Regions from separate parts of the Streptomyces sp. NPDC001443 genome, predicted to be linked through region 2. Evidence: riboswitches for the same ligand, from Rfam matches in the RefSeq annotation. Region 2 holds a riboswitch; the other holds the start of a gene.
The links. Region 2 has a riboswitch for glycine ahead of gcvT (glycine cleavage system aminomethyltransferase GcvT). Riboswitches for the same ligand answer to the same signal wherever they lie in the genome.

Region 1: another riboswitch for glycine. It lies ahead of gcvP (aminomethyl-transferring glycine dehydrogenase); the one in region 2 lies ahead of gcvT (glycine cleavage system aminomethyltransferase GcvT).

Annotation. Positions count from the first base shown of each region.
Region 1 covers NZ_JBSFIA010000006.1:240,072-244,008, forward strand. The annotation lists gene gcvP (aminomethyl-transferring glycine dehydrogenase) at 1-1,391, opposite strand, end outside; glycine riboswitch at 1,572-1,667, opposite strand; gene ACWC24_RS10250 (PRC-barrel domain-containing protein) at 1,783-2,154, shown strand; gene ACWC24_RS10255 (DNA polymerase IV) at 2,416-3,906, opposite strand.
Region 2 covers NZ_JBSFIA010000004.1:51,125-55,061, reverse strand. The annotation lists gene ACWC24_RS06895 (enhanced serine sensitivity protein SseB) at 1-486, opposite strand, end outside; gene ACWC24_RS06890 (AAA family ATPase) at 852-1,526, opposite strand; glycine riboswitch at 1,733-1,833, shown strand; glycine riboswitch at 1,834-1,941, shown strand; gene gcvT (glycine cleavage system aminomethyltransferase GcvT) at 2,015-3,133, shown strand; gene gcvH (glycine cleavage system protein GcvH) at 3,241-3,618, shown strand; gene ACWC24_RS06875 (serine hydroxymethyltransferase) at 3,633-3,937, shown strand, end outside.

The DNA.
Region 1 (3,937 bases), on a different contig from region 2:
AGGGCCTCCTCGGTGACCGCGTCCAGCGCCTCGATGTCGGCCTCGACCCCGAACGCGGTCCACACGGCGGCGAGCTGCGCGCGCGTGGTGGTCTCGTCGCAGGACAGGGACACCCGGTCGGCGTCGACGAGGTGCAGGTTGACCCCGCGCTCGCGGGCGGCGGCCACGGTCTCGGCGGCCCGGCCCGGGACCCGCGCGGTGAGCGTGTCGAAGAACGCGCCGTGCACGACCTCGACACCGCCGGCGGTGAGGCCCGCGGCGAGCAGCGTGGCGTAGCGGTGGGTGCGGGCGGCGATCGCCTTGAGACCGTCGGGCCCGTGGTAGACCGCGTACATGCCCGCCATCACGGCGAGCAGCACCTGCGCGGTGCAGATGTTGCTGGTCGCCTTCTCCCGGCGGATGTGCTGCTCGCGCGTCTGCAGGGCGAGGCGGTAGGCCCGGTTGCCGTCGGCGTCGACGGAGACGCCCACGAGACGACCGGGCAGGCTGCGCGCGAACTTCTCGTGCACCGCCATGTAACCGGCGTGCGGTCCGCCGAAGCCCATCGGCACGCCGAAGCGCTGGGTGGTGCCGACCGCGATGTCCGCGCCCAGCTCGCCCGGCGAGGTGAGCAGCGTCAGCGCGAGCAGGTCGGCGGCGACCGTGACCAGCGCGCCCAGCCCGTGGGCCTGGTCGATGACCGGCTTGAGGTCGCGCACGGCACCGGAGGCGCCCGGGTACTGGAGGAGTACGCCGTTGATCTCGCGCTCGGCGAGCTCGGCCGGGATGCCGTCGCTGAGGTCGGCGACGACCACCTCGACGCCGGTCGGCTCGGCGCGGGTCTCGATCACGGCGACGGTCTGCGGCAGCGCGTCCGCGTCGACCAGGAACAGGCCCTTCTTGTTCTTGCCCATGCGCAGGGACAGCGCCATCGCCTCGGCGGCGGCCGTGCCCTCGTCCAGCAGCGAGGCGCCGGAGGTCGGCAGCCCGGTGAGTTCGGCGACCATGGTCTGGAAGTTCAGCAGGGCTTCCAGGCGGCCCTGCGAGATCTCCGGCTGGTACGGCGTGTACGCCGTGTACCAGGCCGGGTTCTCCATCACGTTGCGCAGGATGACGGGCGGCGTGAAGGTCCCGTAGTAGCCGAGGCCGATCATCGAGCCGAGGACCTGGTTGCGGTCGGCCAGGGAGCGCAGCTCGGCCAGCACCTCGGCCTCGGTGCGCGCGCCCGGCAGGTCGAGAGCGTCTGCGTTCTTGATCACATCCGGCACCGCGGCCGCTGTGAGGTCGTCCAGCGAGCCGTAGCCGACGTGGGCGAGCATCTTGGCCCGCGCCTCGTGGTCGGGCCCGATGTGGCGCTGCTCGAACGGGATGCCCTGTTCGAGTTCGAAGAGCGGGGTGCGGTGGGCGGTCATTGCGGAGGCCTCCTGGTCTGACGCGACCTGCGAGGGGCACCCTGGCGCGGGTACCCGGACGGCCTCCCCCTCTGTCATCTCAACCTGAGAGCTTCACCGGATCACCTTGAGCGGGGTCACCGGCTTTCACCGTCGGTGAGGACGCGGGTCGTCGACACCCGTCCTGCTTTCCAGAGTGACCTCGTCCGTGCGGTACGTGTGCCTGAGAGATTCCGGGGAGGATTTGCTCCTTCGGCGCCTCCGGTGATGTCCGGAGGACTCTCCCGCGCGGGGTCAGCAGCCGCTTGCCAGACTACCAGCGAGGTCAACGTGGGAGTCTTCGAGTGGCCACCTTCCTGAATGTGCTCTTTTGTAGTGCTTACGGATGAGTTTGCGACCTGGAGGAGGGACCGTGCAGACCGATATCGATCCGCGCAACCTGATCGGCCGCAAGGCGTTCGACCGCAACGGCACCAAGATCGGCACCGTCGACGAGGTGTACCTCGACGACGCGACCGGCGTACCGGAGTGGGCAGCCATACGTACCGGCCTGTTCTCGAGGGACGCTTTCGTTCCGCTCGAGCCCAGCGAACTGGTCGAGGGCGCGCTGCGCATCCCGTTCGACCGCACTCTGATCAAGGACGCCCCCGACTTCGGCGTCGGCCGTCACCTCTCCCCCGAGCAGGAACTCCAGCTCTACCACCACTACGGTCTCGACATCGCCGCCCCGCCCCCCTTCCCGGACCACGACTTCGGCAAGCTGGCCGGCCCGGACGAGTCCTGACGCCACCGCCCCGCCCGACCGCCCCCGCGACACCTCGCACCCGACTTCCCGCCCGGACGGGCACCCCGCACGTCGGGCGAGGGCCGACGGAACGCGCCCGGGCGCGCACGGACCGCCCACGGGATGCGCTCGCGGGTGAGCGGACGGTAGCCCTGGACAGCTTCCGCTGCCGCTGCTGGGGCCCGGCCGTTCCGCACAGCCGGAACCCGGACCGTTCCGGGCAGCCACGACTCCGTCCCGTCAAGACCACCGAGCCCGCCGTCAGCCGGTCGCGCGCTCCCCAGCGGTCGCCGGCTCGCCGTCCACCGGTTCCCCGTCGAACGGTTCTCCGTCCAGCGGCTCCCCGTCGAACGGTTCTCCCTCCGCTGCCGCTTCCTCGGCACCGCGAACCACTCCCGGACTCTCGTCCTCCGCCGGTCTTCGCCGTACCAGCGGCAGTGGATCCGCCGGTTCCAGGTCGGGGTCGTCGATACGGAAGGTCCGCACCCGACCGGGTGCGGAGTCGGGCGTCTCGAACCGGACGGTGACCCGGCCCAGGCCGCTGCCCTGCACCCACCCGTGCCCGTGCTCGGCATGCCGTACGTCGTGACCCGCCGGCCAGTGCCGCTCGGCCGGCTCCGGCGGCTGCGGCACGACCTCGTCCGCGGCAGCCTCCCCCTCCAGCTCGCCCGCCTGTTCGCCGGCCGCCTGCGCGAACAGGTCCTCCTGCGTGTAGTCGGCCAGCCCGGTCACCCCCACCCCGAGCAGCCTTACGCCGCCCGTGGTGTCCACGGAATCGAGCAGCCGGGCCGCCGCCTCGCGCACGACGGCCGGATCGTCGGTGGGGCCACGCAGCGTCTCGGACCGGGTCAGGGTGGAGAAGTCGTACCGCCGCACCTTCAGCACGATGGTCCGCCCGGACAGACCGGCCCCGCGCAGCCGCCCCACGCACCGGTCGGCCAGCCGCGCCACCTCGAACCCAACCCTGAGCCGGTCGTGGATGTCCACGTCGTACGTGTCCTCGACCGACACCGACTTGGCCTCCCGCTCGGCCACCACGGGCCGGTCGTCGCGCGCCAGCGCCATCGCGTACAGCGCGTGGCCGTGCGCCTTGCCCAGCAGCCGGACGAGCTCGTCCTCGCCGGCCCCGGCGATCTCGTCGACCGTGGTGATCCCGGCCCGCCGCAGATGGTCGCCGGTGGCCGGACCGACGCCCGGCAGGATCCGTACCGGCTTGGGCCCGAGCAGCGCCCGCTCGGTGCCCGGGTCGATCAGCACCAGACCGTCCGGCTTGGCCTGCTCGGAGGCGATCTTCGCAAGCATCTTCGACGCGGCCAGCCCCACGGACCCCGTGAGCCCCGTCACCGCCCGTATGTCGGCACGCAGCTTCTCCCCCGCCGACCGGGCCGACCCCGTGTCCCAGGCCGCTCCACCGGCCTCCAGGTCCACGAACGCCTCGTCCAGACTCAGCGGCTCCACCAACGGCGACAGCGCCCGCAGCAGCTCCATCACCTGCTCGCTGATCGAACGGTAGAACCCGAAGCGGGGCACGAGGTAGGCCGCGTTCGGCACCAGCCGACGGGCCTGAGCCGTGGGCATCGCCGAGCTGACGCCAAAGACCCGTGCCTCGTACGAAGCGGTCGCCACCACCCCGCGCGGCCCGATCCCGCCCACGACGACGGCCTTCCCGCGCAGACTCGGCTTGGACGCCTGCTCCGCCGAGGCGAAGAAGGCATCCATGTCGAGATGCAGGATCGTGGGCGCGGTTCTCACATCTCCGATGCTGCCCTACGCCACTGACAAT
Region 2 (3,937 bases):
CAGCCGCACCCGGCCGCCGCTCGCGAACCCGTCCAGCGGGGTCCGTCCGCTGCGGCACAGCTCCGCCACCGCCTGCGGCGGCAGCGGGACGCCCACCACGCCGTCGGGGTTCACGATGAGGCCGGCCTGCGGCGGCAGCCCGCGGGCGAACTCCACCGCGGGCGCGACGGTGAACGACATGTGCGTGCCGACGACCTGGCGGAACTGCTGCTCGGAGCTGAAGACCGGCACGTACACCTGGCCCTCGATCTCCAGCGTGGGCAGGTCGAGGGGGCCGCTGTGCGGGCCGCCGCCGTTGGGCAGCGGCACCCAGACGAAGCTGCGGCCGAGGACCTCGACGATCCGGCCGCCGGCCGTCGGGACGCCGAGCGAGGCGGAGAGCACCTCCTCCAGTTCGTTGCCGGGCCATCCGCCGTGCGGATGGGGGTGCGCCTGTGCGGGGAAGCCCGCGGGAAGGTCCGCGGGAAGGTCCGCCGGGAAGTCCATCTCTCTACCGCCTGCTGGGAACCGCTGCTGTGGCTGAAAGGCTAACCGGTACGGGCCCGCCCGGGATCGTCCCCGGGACGGATCGACGCCGGCAGCCGGACGGATCCGTCCCGGACGTCCTTTCCGGCCCCGTCCGGCACACCCCTTCCGGTCCGTCCCGGACACCCCTTCCCGCCCGTCCCGGACGCCGCTACCCGCCCGTCCCGGACACCCCTTCCGGTCCGTCCCGGACGCCGCTACCCGCCCGTCCCGGCACGGCTGCCGACAGCCGGCAGTCGGCAGTCGGCAGTCCGCAGCGACCCGTACAGCCGGGCGGCCGTACAGCCGGGCGGCCGGGCGGTCGGGCGGCCTCCGGCCCGTCCGGTTCAAGGTGTGAAGTCGATCCGGCGCAGGACGGCCGCCGCCTCGCGGTCCAGCAGGACCGCCGAGGCGCAGCCCCGGGGCAGTTCGCCCTTCTCCACGGCGTGCAGCAGCCGGGTGGCCGCGCGGCGGTGACGCAGGAAGGCGTAGCGCGACACCCCGCGGCCCCGGTCGCGCTGGCCGGCCAGCGCCGCGGACGGGGTGACGTCGAGCAGCATCAGGTGCAGGGTGCCGCCCCGACGGCGGGCCGCGCGGGCCAGCCAGTCGCGCACCCAGGCCTGGGTGCCGCAGTCGTGCACGACGACTCCCCCGCCCGCGCGCAGGGCCCTGCGCAGGCCGGCGTAGTGGGCGAGGCGGACGAGCGGGCGGTAGACGGCGTACGGCAGGAAGCTCGGCGCGCGGTCGTCCCAGCGGTCGCGGGTGTCCTGGGAGTCGACGCCGACCCCCCGTACCGCCCGCCGCATCAGCGTGGACTTGCCGCTGCCGGGCAGGCCGGTGACCACGACCACGTCGTGGGGGCCGAAGACCAGACCGTGCGGACTGTGCCCGGAGCGCTCGCGCAGATCGCGGACGACCGGCGCGGGCCGCGGGGCGCACGTCTCGACCGCCGGGGCGGCGGACTGCTCGGGCAGCGCGGCGGCCGAGCCGGCCACGTACGCCGTGATCCTGTTCACCGTGATCGTCCTCCCCTGGGGTCAGGTAAGTCCTTTCCCCACTGAGCGTAAAGAGAAGGTAATGCGCGGCGCTTCGGGATTTCGTGCCCGTTCCGCCACAAGCCGGTGACAGCCGCCTCCCCGCCAGGCCCGTCCCCCGGGGAGGCGAGGCGGGCCTGCCCCGGCCCGACGAGGCGTGCAATGATGTGCCCGCCAACTGCATACCGGCCGTTTGAATCCGCGCGGGAGAGTTCCCGGCAGCCGTGCTGCCCGGGGCGCCGAAGGAGCAAGTCCCTCCCTTGAATCTCTCAGGCACCGTTACCGCGTGGGCGAGGCACATCTGAAAAGCGGACCGCTGCGACAGCGGTCCCACCCAAGGTGCAAGTCGTGACCCCAGGTGGTCATGACGAACCTCTCAGGTTCCGATGACAGATGGGGAGGAACGACCTCGCCCTTCCCCGTGCTCGGATTCGCTCCCGCGCGGGGGACCCATCGCCCCGGGAGACGACCGTCCGATGAGCAGCACGCCACCCCGTCACACCGCGCTCGACGCCCTGCACCGTTCGCTCGGCGCGACCATGACCGACTTCGCCGGCTGGGACATGCCCCTGCGCTACGGCTCCGAGCGCGACGAGCACACCGCGGTGCGCACGAGGGCCGGTCTGTTCGACCTCTCGCACATGGGTGAGATCACGGTGACGGGCCCGCAGGCCGCGGCTCTGCTGAACCACGCCCTGGTCGGCAACATCGCCTCCGTCGGCGTCGGCCGCGCCCGCTACACGATGATCTGCCGGGCCGACGGCGGCATCCTGGACGACCTGATCGTCTACCGGCTGGCCGAGACCGAGTACATGGTGGTCGCCAACGCCTCCAACGCGCAGGTCGTACTGGACGCGCTGGTGGAGCGCGCGGCCGGCTTCGACGCCGAGGTCCGCGACGACCGCGACGCCTACGCGCTGATCGCCGTGCAGGGCCCGGAGTCCCCCGGCATCCTCAAGTCCCTCACCGACGCCGACCTCGACGGCCTGAAGTACTACGCGGGCCTGCCCGGCACCGTCGCGGGCGTCCCCGCTCTCATCGCGCGCACCGGCTACACCGGCGAGGACGGCTTCGAGCTGTTCGTGGCCCCGGCCGACGCGGAGCGGCTGTGGCAGGCGCTGACCGAGGCGGGCGCGCCCGTCGGGCTGGTCCCGTGCGGCCTGTCCTGCCGGGACACGCTCCGCCTGGAGGCGGGCATGCCGCTGTACGGGCACGAGCTGACCACCTCCCTGACGCCCTTCGACGCCGGGCTCGGCCGGGTCGTGAAGTTCGAGAAGGACGGCGACTTCGTGGGCCGCGAGGCGCTGACCGAGGCGGCCGCCCGCGCCCAGGACGACCCGCCGCGCGTCCTGGTCGGCCTGGTCGCCGAGGGCCGCCGCATCCCGCGCGCCGGGTTCGCGGTCGTCGCCGACGGCGAGGTGATCGGCGAGGTCACCTCGGGCGCCCCGTCCCCGACGCTGGGCAGGCCGATCGCCATGGCGTACGTCGACGCGGCGCACGCGGTGCCGGGCACGGCGGGTGTCGGCGTGGACATCCGGGGCACTCACGAGCCCTACGAAGTCGTGGCACTGCCGTTCTACAAGCGCCAGAAGTAGACACTGAGCGCGGCCGCATGTGACACCGCGCACTTTCCGCTGCCCACCTGCGGTTTCTGTCGTCCCCCTTTCAGCAGCACTTCCCCGCGTACAGGAGAATTCAGGCCATGAGCAACCCCCAGCAGCTGCGCTACAGCAAGGAGCACGAGTGGCTGTCGGGCGCCGAGGACGGCGTCTCGACGGTCGGCATCACGGAGCACGCGGCCAACGCGCTCGGCGATGTCGTCTTCGTACAGCTCCCGGAGGTCGGTGACACGGTGGCCGCGGGCGAGACCTGCGGCGAGCTGGAGTCGACCAAGTCGGTCAGCGACCTGTACTCCCCCGTCGACGGCGAGATCACCGAGGTCAACGAGGACGTGGTGAACGACCCGTCGCTGGTGAACTCGGCGCCGTTCGAGGGCGGCTGGCTGTTCAAGGTGCGCGTCACGGGCGAGCCGGCCGACCTGCTCTCCGCCGACGAGTACACCGCCTTTTCCGCCGGCTGAGGAGTCACGGACACATGTCGCTTATGAACACCCCCCTGCACGAGCTCGACCCGGACGTCGCCGCCGCGGTCGACGCCGAGCTGCGCCGCCAGCAGTCCACCCTGGAGATGATCGCCTCCGAGAACTTCGCGCCGGTCGCGGTGATGGAGGCCCAGGGCTCGGTCCTGACCAACAAGTACGCCGAGGGCTACCCGGGCCGCCGCTACTACGGCGGCTGCGAGCACGTCGACGTCACCGAGCAGATCGCCATCGACCGGGTCAAGGAGCTGTTCGGCGCCGAGTACGCCAACGTGCAGCCCCACTCGGGCGCCTCCGCCAA